Regions from separate parts of the Streptomyces phaeolivaceus genome, predicted to be linked through region 1. Evidence: riboswitches for the same ligand, from Rfam matches in the RefSeq annotation. Region 1 holds a riboswitch; the other holds the start of a gene.
The links. Region 1 has a riboswitch for cobalamin ahead of metE (5-methyltetrahydropteroyltriglutamate--homocysteine S-methyltransferase). Riboswitches for the same ligand answer to the same signal wherever they lie in the genome.
Positions count from the first base shown of each region.

Region 2: it holds a riboswitch for cobalamin, as region 1 does, so the genes downstream of both, F9278_RS02475 (energy-coupling factor ABC transporter permease) here and metE (5-methyltetrahydropteroyltriglutamate--homocysteine S-methyltransferase) in region 1, are expected to answer to the same signal.

Region 1 covers NZ_CP045096.1:9,727,377-9,734,659, reverse strand. Annotated here, with positions in the region: gene F9278_RS44285 (APC family permease) at 1-133, shown strand, start outside; partial or broken gene F9278_RS44280 (short-chain fatty acyl-CoA regulator family protein) at 173-649, opposite strand; partial or broken gene F9278_RS44275 (malate synthase) at 676-1,644, shown strand; partial or broken gene F9278_RS44270 (3-hydroxyacyl-CoA dehydrogenase family protein) at 1,650-1,790, shown strand; cobalamin riboswitch at 1,824-2,047, shown strand; gene metE (5-methyltetrahydropteroyltriglutamate--homocysteine S-methyltransferase) at 2,219-4,537, shown strand; partial or broken gene F9278_RS44260 (TetR family transcriptional regulator) at 4,740-4,919, opposite strand; partial or broken gene F9278_RS44255 (amidohydrolase) at 4,981-5,916, shown strand; gene F9278_RS44250 (molybdopterin-binding protein) at 5,978-7,283, shown strand, end outside.
Region 2 covers NZ_CP045096.1:450,990-458,272, forward strand. Annotated here, with positions in the region: gene F9278_RS02445 (MarR family winged helix-turn-helix transcriptional regulator) at 96-587, shown strand; gene F9278_RS02450 (substrate-binding domain-containing protein) at 544-1,662, opposite strand; gene F9278_RS48615 (antibiotic biosynthesis monooxygenase family protein) at 1,787-2,212, opposite strand; partial or broken gene F9278_RS48620 (RidA family protein) at 2,195-2,557, opposite strand; gene F9278_RS02460 (LysR family transcriptional regulator) at 2,630-3,595, shown strand; gene F9278_RS02465 (Nickel transporter NicT) at 3,528-4,574, opposite strand; partial or broken gene F9278_RS02470 (ATP-binding cassette domain-containing protein) at 4,783-5,332, opposite strand; cobalamin riboswitch at 5,488-5,670, shown strand; gene F9278_RS02475 (energy-coupling factor ABC transporter permease) at 5,701-6,408, shown strand; gene F9278_RS02480 (energy-coupling factor ABC transporter substrate-binding protein) at 6,420-6,875, shown strand; gene cbiQ (cobalt ECF transporter T component CbiQ) at 6,882-7,283, shown strand, end outside.

The DNA of each region.
Region 1 (7,283 bases):
CGAGGGCGGCCCGTTCGCCAACTTCCTCCGCTTCTTCCTCTTCGGCCAGGGCGAGGTCGCCCCGGTCACCCGGGAGGTCCTGCGCGAGGCGGAGCGGAACCGGGCCCGGCGCCCCCGGGTCCACGTGGGCTGACCGGCCGGGCCGCACCCACCGGGGTCAGGTGGACCGGGGTCAGGTGGAGGAGTCCGCGACCGGGTACGGCACGAACGCGCTGCTGTTGAGGTCGATCCGAAGCGGACGGCCGAGGGGCGGCACCGCGCGCTGCGGGCAGTCGAGGCGCTCGCAGAGGCGGCAGCCCATGCCGATGGGGGTGGCGGCGGAGGCGTTCGCGAGGTCGAGGCCGTCGGAGTAGACCAGCCGGTGGGCGTGGCGGATCTCGCAGCCGAGGCCGATGGCGAAGGTCTTGCCCGGCTCGCCCCAGCCGCCCCGGTGGCGGGTCAGCGCACGGGCCGTCCACAGATACCGTCCGCCGTCGGGCATCTCGGCGACCTGGACATGGATACGGCCGGGCGCCGCGAACGCCTCGTACACGTTCCACAGGGGGCAGGTGCCGCCGGCCCGGGAGAAGTGGAAGCCGGTCGCGGACTGCCGTTTGGACATGTTGCCCGCCCGGTCGACCCGGACGAAGGAGAAGGGGACCCCGCGAAGCAGCGCCGACCGACGCTCACCGAATGGTCACCTCCGCCGTCCGCGCGGACCCCACCTGGCGGGTCGCCCCGCCCGCCCCCGGTCTGACCGACCGCCGGGTGGAGATCACCGGTCCGCCCGAGCGCCGTATAACCGTCAACGCCCTCAACTCCGGTGCCCAGGTGTGGCTGGCGGACTTCGAGGACGCCACCGCGTCCACCTGGGACAACATCGTCGGTGGCCAGCTCAGTCTGCTGGACGCCGTCGAGCGGCGCATCGACTTCACCACGCCCGAGGGCAAGGAGTACCGCCTCAAGGACCGCGAGCGGCTCGCCACGATCGTCGTACGGCCGCGCGGCTGGCATCTCGACGAGGAGCATCTCGCTTACGACGGCCGGCCGGTGCCCGCCGCGCTCGTGGACTTCGGGCTGTATCTCTTCCACTGCGGGCGGCGGCAGATCGACGCCGGTCATGGGCCGTACTTCTCTCTGCCGAAGCTGGAGAACCGCTACGAGGCCCGGCTGTGGAACAACATCTTCGTCGCCGCGCAGGATCTGCTCGGCATCCCCCGGGGCACGATCCGGGCCACGGTCCTCATCGAGACGATCACCGCCGCGTTCGAGAGGGAGGAGATCCTCCATGAGCTGCGGGAGCACGGCGCGGGCCTGAACGCCGGGCGCTGGGACTATCTGTTCAGTCTGATCAAGACGTTCGGTCACCGCACCGACTTCCTGCTGCCGGACCGCGCCGAGGTCACCACGACCGCGCCGTTTCTGCGCGCCTGCACCGAACTGCTGGTGCGCACCTACCACAGGCGTGGCGCCCACGCGATCGGCGGAATGGCCGCCCAGGTGCCCGGCGAGGACCCGGCCGCGTACGAGGCGGCGCTCGCCGAGGTCCGCCTCGACAAGGAACGGGAGGCGGAGGACGGCTTCGACGGCTCCTGGGTCGCCCATCCGGCGCTGGTGCCCGTGTGCCGTGAGGTGTTCGACGGTGTGCTGGGCGGGCGCCCGCACCACCCGTCGCCTCCATCGCGGAGTCCCTGTACGACGAGTTCCGTGAACCGCTGTACGCGCCTCCCCCGCTGCTCCAGCGGATGGTGGAGGCGGGACTGCTCGGCCGGAAGACCGGCCTGGGGTTCCACACGTACGACCACGGCTGACGGGGGGAGGGCGGGAAGGTGACGACAGGGCCTAAGCTGACCTGTGCAGCTGGTTCGCCCCGTCCGCCAGACGGGATGCGTCGCAAGAGGGAACCCGGTGGGAATCCGGGACTGCCCCGCAGCGGTGAGTGGGAACGACCGCCGTCATACGCACTGGGCCCGACGAACAGGGTCTGGGAAGCGACGGCCAGTAGGTGTCCTCCGGTCGGGAGGGCGTGCCCACGAGTCCGAAGACCTGCCAACTGCCCGTGCGCGGACCACTCCGTGCGCGGACATCCCGGTGACCTCGTGGGCGGGTCGGCGCACATATCGGACAAGCCACGGCCGCGCCTTGTCGCGCGAGGCCGATTTCCGTCCGGTTCGTCACCCCTTCGCGCTCGCGTCCCGTCGCCGGGATCCCAGGGATTCATCTCGCGAAGGAGATCTCCGTGACAGCGAAGTCCGCAGCCGCGGCAGCACGGGCCACCGTGTACGGCTACCCCCGCCAGGGCCCGAACCGGGAACTGAAGAAGGCGATCGAGGGCTACTGGAAGGGCCGGGTCACCGCCGACGCCCTGCGCGCCACCGCCGCCGAACTGCGCCGGACCAACTGGCGGCAGCTCGCCGGGGCCGGCATCCACGAGGTGCCCACCGGCGACTTCTCGTACTACGACCATGTGCTCGACACCACCGTCATGGTCGGCGCGCTCCCCGCCCGGCACCGCGGGGCCGTGGAGACCGACGCGCTGGACGGCTACTTCGCCATGGCGCGCGGCACGCAGGACGTCGCGCCGCTGGAGATGACGAAGTGGTTCGACACCAACTACCACTATCTGGTGCCCGAGTTGGGCCCGGACACCGTCTTCACGGCCGACTCCGCCAAGCAGGTCGCGGAGCTGAAGGAGGCGCTCGCCCTGGGTCTCGCCGCGCGGCCCGTGCTGGTCGGCCCGGTCACCTACCTCCTGCTCGCCAAGCCCGCGCCCGGTGTGGCCGCCGACTTCGACCCGCTCACCCTTCTCGACCGGCTGCTGCCGGTGTACGCCGAGGTCCTCGCCGATCTGCGCGCGGCGGGCGCGCAGTGGGTGCAGTTGGACGAGCCCGCCCTGGTCCAGGACCGCACCCCGGCCGAACTGAACGCCGCGACGCGGACCTACCGTGACCTGGGCGCCCTCACCGACCGGCCGAAGCTGCTGGTGGCCTCCTACTTCGACCGGCTCGGGGACGCGCTCCCCGTCCTGGCCAAGGCCCCCGTCGAGGGCCTGGCCCTGGACTTCACGGAGGCCGCCGCCGCCAACCTGGACGCCCTGGCCGCCGTGGGCGGACTGCCGGGCAAGCGCCTGGTCGCGGGGGTCGTCAACGGCCGCAACATCTGGGTGAACGACCTGTCGGCCTCGCTCGCCACGCTCGGCACGCTGCTCGGGCTGGCCGACCGGATCGATGTCGCCGCCTCCTGCTCGCTGCTCCATGTGCCGCTGGACGCGGCGCCGGAGCGGGACATCGAGCCGCAGATCCTGCGCTGGCTCGCCTTCGCCCGGCAGAAGACGGGCGAGATCGTCGCCCTCGCCAAGGGCCTCGCCCAGGGCACGGACGCGATCACCGGCGAACTCGCCGCCAACCGCGCCGACCTGGCCTCCCGGGCAGGCTCGCCGATCACCCACGACCCGGCCGTCCGGGCGCGCGCGGCGGCCGTCACCGAGGCGGACGCCCGGCGCTCGCAGCCGTACGCCGAGCGCGCGGCGGCCCAGCGCGCCCACCTCGGGCTGCCGCTGCTGCCGACCACCACGATCGGCTCCTTCCCGCAGACCGGGGAACTGCGCACGGCGCGCGCCGATCTCCGCGCGCGCCGGATCGACACGGCCGGGTACGAGGAGCGCGTCAAGGCGGAGATCCAGGAGGTGATCTCGTTCCAGGAGAAGACCGGCCTGGACGTCCTGGTGCACGGCGAGGCCGAACGCAACGACATGGTCCAGTACTTCGCCGAGCAGCTCACCGGCTATCTCGCCACCCAGCACGGCTGGGTCCAGTCCTACGGCACCCGCTATGTCCGCCCGCCGATCCTGGCCGGCGACATCTCCCGCCCCGAGCCGATGACGGTGCGCTGGACGACGTACGCCCAGTCCCTCACCGCACGGCCCGTCAAGGGCATGCTCACCGGGCCCGTCACCATGCTCGCCTGGTCCTTCGTCCGCGACGACCAGCCCCTCGGTGACACCGCCCGCCAGGTCGCCCTCGCCCTGCGCGACGAGGTCGACGACCTGGAGCGGGCGGGGAGTTCGGTGGTCCAGGTGGACGAGCCCGCGCTGCGCGAGACCCTTCCGCTGCGCGCCGCCGACCGCCCGGCCTATCTCGCCTGGGCCACGGAGGCCTTCCGGCTCAGCACCAGCGGCGTGCGCCCGGACACCCAGATCCACACGCACATGTGCTACGCCGAGTTCGGCGACATCGTCCAGGCCATCGACGACCTCGACGCCGACGTCATCAGCCTGGAGGCCGCCCGCTCGCACATGCAGGTCGCCCGCGAACTCGCCGCCCACGGCTATCCCCGCGAGGCCGGACCCGGGGTCTACGACATCCACTCGCCCCGGGTGCCGAGCGCCGAGGAGGCCGCCGACCTGCTGCGCACCGGGCTGAAGGCCGTCCCCGCCGAACGCCTGTGGGTCAACCCCGACTGCGGCCTGAAGACCCGGGGCTGGCCCGAGACCCGCGCCGCCCTGGAGAACCTGGTCGCCGCCACCCGTACGGTCCGCGCGGAACTCCCCGCGTCCTGACGCGGGGTCGACCGCCCGGGAAGGCGGACAACTGGGAGTCCGGGGAGGCCGGTAGCCGGGGGAGACGCACAGCCCGGTGAGGCCGCTCCCGGCCGAAGGGCTTCCGCGAGGCGTGACGCCTCGCGGAAGCCCTTCGCCATACCCGGGACGCGATCCCCTGTGCCCACCCCGGCCGGAAGACCCGATCCGGCCGGGTGGCGCGTCAGATCACGGTGAGCCGGTCCACCAGCAGTTCCGTCCTCCGGTCGGCCTCCCCCGGCGGCAGCCGTCCCTCCCGGGTCAGGGTGGCCAGTCCGTGCAGGGCCGCCCAGAACACCTCGGTGAACAACCCCGGGTGGACACCGTCCCCGGCGACCTCGCCGAGGCTCTCCAGCAGCGCGGCGCTGACCGCCCACCTCTGTGCCGACCACGAGTAGGCAACCGGCCGGGCCGGAGGTCATCCCGTCGGCGCCCTGTGGTGGGACCGTGAGCGCGGCGCCGAGCAGATCCCCGAACTCGTCGCGCGGCGCGAGGAGTTGAGCGGGGACCGGTTCCGGGCCGGCTCGGTGAAGATCATGCAGGACGGCATCGCGGAGAACCACACGGCCGCGATGCTCGACCCGTATCTCACCGGCTGCGGCTGCGCCTCGGACAGCGGCGGCAGCGGCAGCGGCAGCGGCAGCGGCAGCGGCAGCGGCAGCGGGATCAGCTTCGTCGAACCGGGTGAGCTGAAGAAGTACGTCACCGAACTCGACGCGCTCGGCTTCCAGGTGCACTTCCACGCCCTCGGCGACCGCGCGGTGCGCGAGGCGCTGGACGCCGTCGAGGCCGCCCGTACCGCGAACGGGTACCACGACACCCGCCACCACCTCGCGCACCTCCAGGTCGTCCACCCCGACGACGTACGGCGGTTCCGGGCGCTCGGCGCCACCGCCAATCTGCAGATGCTGTGGGCCGCCCACGAACCGCAGATGGACGAGCTGACCCTGCCGTTCCTGGGCCCCGAACGCGGCGCCCGGCAGTACCCGTTCGGCGATCTGCTGCGGGCCGGGGCGACGCTCGCGGCGGGCAGCGACTGGCCGGTCAGCAGCCCCGACCCGTTCCAGGCCCTCCATGTCGCCGTCAACCGCCGCCGCTCCCCCGACGCCCCGGACGGCACCCCCGAGTTCCTGCCGGAGCAGCGCCTCGACCTCGGCACCGCCCTCGCCGCCTACACGGCGGGCAGCTCCTACGCCAACCACCTCGACACCCTCACCGGCAGCATCACCGTCGGCAAGGCGGCCGACCTGGTCGTCCTCGACCGCGACCCGTTCACCGGCCCGCCCGAGGAGATCGCGGCCACCCGGGTCCTGCAGACCTTCGTGGACGGCGAACGCGTCCACGCGGCCCCCGACGCGTGAAACCCGCCGCCTGCCCGCGTAGGCATGACTGCGCAGGCAGAAAAGCACGGCCAGAGAGGCGATGTCTGACATCATCGGTTCCGCTCGCCGGGTTGGGGACTCCACCGTCACCTTCGACGCCCGCACGGCGAAGCCGATCAGCATCACCGCGCCGGACTCCGCCGAGCTTCTCGACGCGTATGTGAGCTTCGGGGTGAAGGCGGGTGACGGGGTTCGTTCCAGCCTCTGGAACCTGGACGACTTCAACGGTGCGCGCGTCGGCCATGTCGGCCCGCAGGTGCCGACGGCGCTGATGAACGCGCAGGTCGGTGGCCTCTGGCAGAAGGGCAGCACCAGCTACAACCTGCTCTACAACCGCACCGGTTCGTTCTACAAGGGCTTCAGCCACACGGCCGAGATGAGCGAACTGGCCCTGGTGAACGCCAGGTTCGGCTCCTCCGCCAAGAACCGTACGGGCTCTCTCATGCCGGGCTGGGTCGATGCGACAGGGCCGTCGGCGTACAGCGTCAGCCTGATGACCGACCCGTTCGCCCTGCCCACCACGGCCAAGACCTACTTCACCACGCCCAAATACCTGACCTGGGAACTCGGGGCCTACCAGCACAACGGCGACGACTTCGGCGTCGATCTGACGTCCGCGGGTCCCAGGACCTTCGAGGCGGGGAAGACGTACTCGGAGACCTTCAACGTCGGTGTGTTCAGCCCGAAGGAGGCGTACGGGAGCAGCCAACGGCTCGGCAACGACATGCGGTTCCGCGTGGACGAGTTCGCCGACGGGGTCGGCCACCACGGCGAATCGGCGGTCTCCCAACAGCGCACCGCGGTCACGGCCGACGGCAGGACCGTCCTCGACGCGCAGGAAGGGGCGTGCGGGATGCTCGAAGGGCTCCCCGCCGGGTCCGCCACGTACAAGATGAGCACGGAGGCGACGCGCCCCTCGTCGGTCGCGAGTGCCACGAGCCGGCTCGTGGCGGCCTGGACGCTCACCTCGAAGCAGGTCACGGGCACCACTCCCGCGAACCTGCCCATCAACATCGTCCGCTTCACCCCGAGCCTGGACCTGACGAGCACCGCGAAGTCCGGCGAGACCGTCACGTTCCCGCTCCATGTCCGGGGCCCGGCGCAGAACAACCTCGGATCGCTCACCGTCCAGGTCTCCTACGACGGAGGCAAGGTGTGGACCGACACCCCGGTCGCCTACGGCACGGGCACGGACGGTAGACGCCACATCACCCTGACCCACCCCAAGACCGCGACCTCGGTCTCCCTCAGGGCGAGGGTCACGGACACGAGCGGCAACGCCTACGACGTGACCATCGAGAAGGCGTACCTGCTCAACCAAACCGACATCTCCCGCACCGGTACGC
Region 2 (7,283 bases), 9.3 Mb from region 1:
GATGTACTCCTGGTTTGCCTGTCACGGGCGGGATGGGCGAGGGTAAGCTCCGGACATCCCGTCGCGGGGCGGCACGAGGCGAGTTGAGGAGTGCGATGGCGAGGCGGCCCGAGGAACTGCTCCATCTGCTGACCCGTGCCGAGCGCCTGTCCGTGCGCCGGACGCAGTCCGTGCTGGAGGAGTTCGACTGTTCCGTCGAGGCCTGGCGGGTCCTCGATCTGCTCTCCGACGGGCAGGGGCACAACATGACGGCCCTCGCCGAGCACGCCTTCCTGCCGGCGCCGAGCCTGACCAAGCTGATCGACCAACTCGTCGACCAGAACCTGGTGTTCCGCCGTGTCGACCCCGCCGACCGGCGCCGTGTCCTCGCCCATCTCACGCCGCGCGGCCTGGAGCGATGGCAGCGGCTCGCCCGCGAGGTGCGCGCCGACTGGACCGGCCTGGAGCCACTGGGCGACGAGGACGGGAAGCGGCTGGAACTGCTGCTGGACCGGCTGGCCCGGACCCTGGAGGCCGGGGGGAGCGCCGACGCGCGGGGCCGGGTCAGCGCAGGTCGTGCGGAGCGCGCAGCTGGGCGAGGACGTTGAAGTCGTAGCCGTCGGCCTGCGCGAGGTAGATGCGCTGGCGCACATGCCGCCCGTCCAGACCGAGCAGTCCGCGCGGCCCCTCGTACGAGACGGTGTCGGCGGCGGCCCCGATCGCGGTGACGTCCAGGGCGCGGGCCCGCTCGACGAGTGCGGCGAGCAGCAGGACGCCCTCGTAGCAGGACTCGCCGAGGCTGCCCGGGACCGGTGCCTGGAGGCCGAAGCGGCCGGCGTACTGGCCGTGGAAGTCCAGGGTGTTCTGGTCGGCGAGGGAGGCGAAGAACCCGGCGGTGCTGTACAGGTCGAGGGTGGCCTCGGGGCCGCTGCCCAGCAGCATGTTCTCGTCCATGAGCGTGCTCAGCCTGAGGCACCGCCGGTCGAGGCCGGAGGCGGCGAAGGCCCGGTTGAAGCGGACCGCGTCACTGCCGACCAGCAGCATCAGGACCCCGTCGGCGTCGGCCCGCTCGACGCGTCGCAGGACGTCCGCGAAGTCCTCGGTGCCGAGCGGCAGATACGCCTCGCCGCAGACCCGGCCCCGGCAGGCGCGGGCATAGCCCCGGGCCGCCCGAGCGGTGTGCCGGGGCCATACGTAGTTGTTGCCGACGACGAACCAGCGGCGCACCCCGCGTGACTCGGCGAGCAGCCGCATCGCGGGCAGCAGCTGCCAGGAGGGTGTCTCGCTCGTCATGAAGACGCCCTCGGTGCGCTCGCCGCCCTCGTACAGGGCCGTGTACACATACGGCACCCGGTGGGCGATGCGCGGGGCCACCGCCCGCCGGACCGAGGAGATGTGCCAGCCGGTGACGCCCTGGACCGCGCCGGAGGCGACCAGGGCCTCCACGTCCTCCGCGACCCGCGACGGCTCGGCCCCGCCGTCGACCTCGATCAGCCGCAGCTCCCTGCCCAGCACTCCCCCGGCCTTGTTGACCTCCTCGGCGGCCAGCCGGGCACACGCCCCGCAGGTGGGGCCGAAGATCCCGGCGGGTCCCTGCATCGGGTAGACGAGGGCCACGTTCAGGGTCGAGGAGTCGGCCGTGAACCACTCGGGGGTGTGGAGGCGCGGTGGTGGCCGATTCATGGGCTCATGATGGCGTGATCACCATCGGCGCCCCAGTCGGTGTCACGGATCGAGACCGATTCGTAGGCCGGGGTCGAGACAGGGGTCACGAGCGGGGCGGAGACGGGCCTTGGCGGGGTCGGGCCTACGCTCGCGTGAACCCGTGGCTGCGCTCCACCTTCGCCACGTGCAGCGTGTAGCTCTCGTACCACTCGGCGCGCCCGCGCCGCTGCGCCGCGCGGTGCTCGGCGTCGGTCCGCCAGCGGTCGAGGGCGTCGGCGTCGCGGAAGTAGCCGACGGTGATGCCCAGCCCGCCGGGGGTCTGGGCGTGGTCCATCCCCAGGTACCCGGGGATGTCCTTCACCAGGTCCTCCATGCGGGCGTTGGTCTCGCCGAAGCCGCTCCGGTCCGGGGTCCGCACCGCGGTGAAGACGGCCGCGTAGTACGGGGGTTCATAGGCCTGGACGGGCTGCGCGGTCTGGACGGGCTGCGCGGTCTGGGTGGCCCGGGTGGGCTCCTCGGAGGCACGCGGTGGCCGCGTGCGCGCGTACACCTCGATCTCGATCTTCATCCGGGGGTCGGAGAGGCCGCACACGAGCATCGTGGCGGCGGGCCGGACCTCGCCGAAGGCGTCACGCAGGACGGGCAGGCAGGGCTCGAAGTCGGACCGGTCGGGCAGCAGATAGCGCACCCGCACCACGTCGGCGAAGGAGCATCCCGCCTCGGTCAGCGTGTTCTCGATGTTGCGCAGGCACTGCTTCGCCTGCTCCACCACGTCCTCGGAGATCGTCATGGCGGTGTAGTCGAATCCGGTCGTCCCGGACACATGGACCCGGTCGCCGTCGACCACGGCGCGGGCGTAGCCGATCTCCTCCTCGAACGTCGAGCCGCTGAGGATCGCGCGTCGCTCTGTCATGCGCCGAACGCTAGGTGACCAGCAGGAATACGTCTAATACAGCATCTGGTACGGAGTGATATCTCTAGGCGTATGGAACGTCCCGAACTTCCCGTTCAGCAGGTGCACGCGTTCGTCGTGCTCGCCGAGGAACTGCACTTCGGCCGCGCCGCCGCCCGGCTGGGCATCGCCCAGCCGCCGTTGAGCCAGCAGATCCGGCGGCTGGAGGACAAGGTCGGCTTCGCGCTGTTCAGCCGGGGGCCGGGACGTGTCGCGCTCACCCCGGCGGGCCGGGAGCTTCTGCCGGCGGCCCGGCAGGCCCTCGGCGGCCTCGCGGACGGGCTGGCAGCGGCCCGGGACGCCGGCAGCGGCCGGGCCGGGCGGCTGCGGATCGGCTTCGCCGCCTCCCTCGCCCTGACCCTGCTGCCCGGCCTGCTGCGCACCTTCCGGGAACGGTTCCCCGCCGTGGAGCTGGACATCCAGGAGATGACCACCACCCCGCAACTGGCCGCGCTGCGCGAGGGGACCATCGACATCGGGCTGCTGCGCGAACCGCCCGCCGACGACACGGAACTCGGATTCTCGACCGTGCTGACCGAGCCGTTCGTGGCCGTCCTGCCGTCCGCGCACCCGCTCGCGGCGCGACGCGTCGTCCGTGTCGCGCAGTTGGCGGACCAGCCGTTCGTGCTGCTGCCCCGCGCCGTCGGCCCGTCGCTGTACGACCGGATCACCGGCGTGTGCGTCGCGGCGGGCTTCACACCCCGGGTGGCGCAGCACGCCGTGGAGTGGCAGACGGTCTGTGCCCTGGTGGAGACCGGGCTGGGCGTGTCGCTGGCCCCGGAGAGCATCCGCCGTATCCGTCTCAAGGGCGTCGCCTTCCGCGGGATCGGGCCCGGCACCCCGCGCACCCGGGTCGCCGTCGCCTGGCGGAAGGACGACCCGGATCCGCTGGTCCCCCGTCTGCTGGCCGCGCTCGATGAGGGGGTCGGTCTCAGCCCGTCGTCCACTTCTCCTCGATCCGTCCGAACCGCCACACCAGCAGGGCGACGGCCCAGGTGACGACGAACAGGCCGACGACGACATAGCCGATGACATTGAGGTCGAGGCCGGCGACCCAGTCCCAGAACGTGCCGTGGAGATGGGCCTTCTCGGCGACGAGACCGAGCAGTTCGACCGTGCCGATGAGGAGGGCGACGGCCACCGACAGGCCGGTGATGGTCAGGTTGTAGTAGACCTTGCGGACCGGCTCGGAGAACGCCCAGCCGTAGGCGAAGTTCATGAACGAGCCGTCGATCGTGTCCAGCAGCGACATCCCGGTGGCGAACAGGATCGGCAGGCACAGGATCGCGTACCAGGGCAGCCCGGAGGCGGCGCCCGAACCGGCCAGGACCAGCAGCGCCACCTCGGTCGCCGTGTCGAAGCCGAGGCCGAACAGCAGGCCCAGCGGGAACATCTGCCAGGGCTCGGTGATCGACCTCATCAGCCGTCCCAGGAGCCGGTTCATGAGGCCGCGGCTGTTCAGCCGCTCCTCCAGGGCGGCCTCGTCGAAGGTGCCCGAGCGCATCTCGCGGAACACCTTCCAGATCCCCACCATGACCACCAGGTTGATGATCGCGATCACGTACAGGAAGGTCCCGGAGACGGTGGTGCCGAGCCAGCCGGTGATGTCGTGCAGGGTGGAGTCGTCGTCTCGGACCGGTCCGGCGAGCGCCTTGACGCCGAGGGTGAGGAGGAAGGTGAGGGCGAAGACGATCGACGAGTGGCCGAGGGAGAACCAGAAACCGACCGACAGCGGGCGCTGCCCCTCACCCATCAGTTTGCGGGTGGTGTTGTCGATGGCGGCGATGTGGTCGGCGTCGAAGGCGTGCCGCATGCCCAGGGTGTAGGCGGTGACGCCCATGCCGATGCCGAAGGTCTTGCCGCCGACGCCGTAGTGCTCGGGGGCGACGATCACCACGAGCGTGAACCAGCCGATGACATGCAGCGCCAGGATGAATCCGGCCATCCCGCCGAGGCTCGCCCACTCCTTTCGGGTCAGCGAGGCGCGGATCCGACGCCAGGAGGGACCGCTCCTGGCGGTGGGGGCCGAGGCGGCGGTGTCGGTGACAGGAGCCATGGGGTGGGTGCCTCACTCGTCGTGACTCGTCGTGCGGTGTGCGTCCGGTCCAGCCCCCACAGCCTTGTGCAGTGCATGCGCAGCTGCAAGAAGGTCGCAGTAAAGCTCGTGCCACGTTTCGGTCAGGCGAGGCTCCCCCGGTGGACCGTGCGGTCGCACCAGCGCCCGAGCAGTGCGCGGTCGTGGACGCGTCGAGCATGGCGGTCATCTCGTCGCGGATCAGCCAGCGGGGGCGCGGCACCAGGGCGCGGGCGAGGCAGGCCCGTTGGAGCTGGCCGTCGCTGACCTCGTGGGGGCGGCGGGTCAGCAGGTCGGGGGGGGAGGCCGACCGTGGACGCCAGTTCGGCGACCCGGGCCGGTGCCTCCGCCCGGCGGCCGGTGGCCCTGAGGGGTTCGGCGATCAGGTCGGTGAGCCGCAGCCGGGGGTCCGCCGACAGTCCGGGCTGCCGGAAGACGACGCCGAACGCGGTGCGTTGCCGGCGCGGGGCACGATGCCGCCAGTGCCGTACGGGCTCGCCGTCGAGGGCCAGGGTGCCGGAGTCGGGGCGGTGCCGGGTGACCGCGGCCGGGCCGGCGGTGGCGGTGGCGGTGGCGGTGGCGGTGGCGGTGGCGGTGGCGGTGGCGGTGGCGGTGGCGGTGGCGGTGGCGGCATTGAAGCGCAGGCCGGGCCCCGGGGCCAAGGGCGGCCAGGTGTGCGATCGGTTCCGGCCATCCGCCGTCGGCGTGCCCAGGCTCGCGCAAGGCGTGGGAGGGGTGGGGCGTGCGCCGTGCTGTGAGCTGTTCCACGGCGCCCTCGCGCCCCTCGTCTCCGCTTGTCAGCGCCCTTATGTGGGCACTACTGTCACCACGCCTTGGTGAACGGGAAATCCGGTGTCATGCCGGTGCGGCCCTCGCCACTGTGATCGGGAAGTCCGGCTCCGGCCCTCACGGGCAGCCACTGGGTCTTCGGACCCGGGAAGGCGGAGCATGGGCGGTGGGACCCGTAAGCCAGGAGACCGGCCAAGGCGCGTCAACCATCCACGAGGTGCTGGAGAGGGTCTGCTGAGCCATGCACATAGCCGAGGGTTTCCTTCCTCCGGCGCACGCGATCGCCTGGGGCGTCGCGTCCGCGCCATTCGTCGTCCACGGAGTCAGGGCACTCACCCGTGAGGTCAAGGAGCACCCCGAGAGCACACTGCTGCTCGGTGCCTCGGGTGCCTTCACCTTCGTCCTGTCCGCCCTGAAGCTGCCGTCGGTCACCGGGAGTTGCTCCCACCCCACCGGCACCGGTCTGGGCGCCATCCTTTTCCGGCCACCGATCATGGCGGTCCTGGGCACCATCACCCTGCTCTTCCAGGCGCTGCTGCTCGCGCACGGCGGTCTCACCACGCTCGGCGCCAACGTCTTCTCGATGGCGATCGTCGGGCCCTGGGCGGGCTATGGCATCTACCGGCTGCTGCGGCGGTTCGACGTGCCGCTGATGGTCACGGTGTTCTTCGGCGCGTTCGTCGCCGACCTGGTCACCTACTGCGTCACCAGCGTGCAGCTGGCGCTCGCGTTCCCCGACCCGAGCAGCGGTTTCCTGGGCGCGCTCGGCAAGTTCGGCTCCATCTTCGCCGTCACCCAGATCCCGCTCGCCGTGAGCGAGGGCCTGCTCACGGTGCTGGTCATGCGTCTGCTGGTGCAGTCGAGCAAGGGTGAACTGACCCGGCTCGGCGTGCTCCTGACCGGCAAACGCGACCGCTCCGAGACCGAGATCGAGGCGGTGGCCCGATGAGCAGGAACACGATGACCAAGAACACGAAGATCAACGTCCTGCTGCTGCTCGTCGTGGCCGCGCTCGCCGTGCTGCCGCTGGCCCTCGGCCTCGGCGACCACAAGGAGGAGCCCTTCGCGGGCGCCGACGCCGAGGCGGAGACGGCGATCACGGAGATCCAGCCGGACTACGAGCCCTGGTTCTCCCCGCTGTACGAGCCGCCGTCCGGTGAGATCGAGTCGGCGCTGTTCGCCCTCCAGGCGGCGCTGGGCGCGGGTGTCCTCGCGTACTACTTCGGCATCCACCGGGGCCGCCGCCAGGGCGAGGCGCGGGCACTGGCCCGGCCGGACGGGACCGGGGGCACGGGAGCCGCCGGGGAGGCTGCGGCGGACCCGGTGGGCGCGACGGCCGCGCCTGCCTCGAAGGTCGCCTCCGGTGACGACAGCTCGTCCGGTGGTGCCGGGGAGTCCCCCGCCGGGCGGGTCTGACCCCGCGTGCTGCCGATCGACGCGGCGGCGCACAGCAGTCGCTGGCGCCGCCGCCATCCCGTGGACAAGGCCGTGCTCGGGCTCGGCCTCACCGTGCTGGCGATCTCCCTGCCGCCCTGGCCCGGCGCGGCCCTGGTCCTGCTGACCGCACTCGTGGTGCTGCTCGGCCCGGCCGGTGTGCCCGGCCGTCGGCTGTGGCGGGCCTACCGGGTGCCGCTGGGTTTCTGTGTGACCGGCGCGCTGCCGCTGCTCGTCCAGGTCGGCGGGCCCGACGGGTTCGTGACCCTGGCCGACGGCGGCCCGGTCCGCGCCGGGGAGCTGCTGCTGCGCACCTCGGCCGCCTCCCTCGGCGTCCTGCTGTTCGCGTTCACCACCCCCATGTCGGACCTGCTGCCGCGTCTGGTGAAG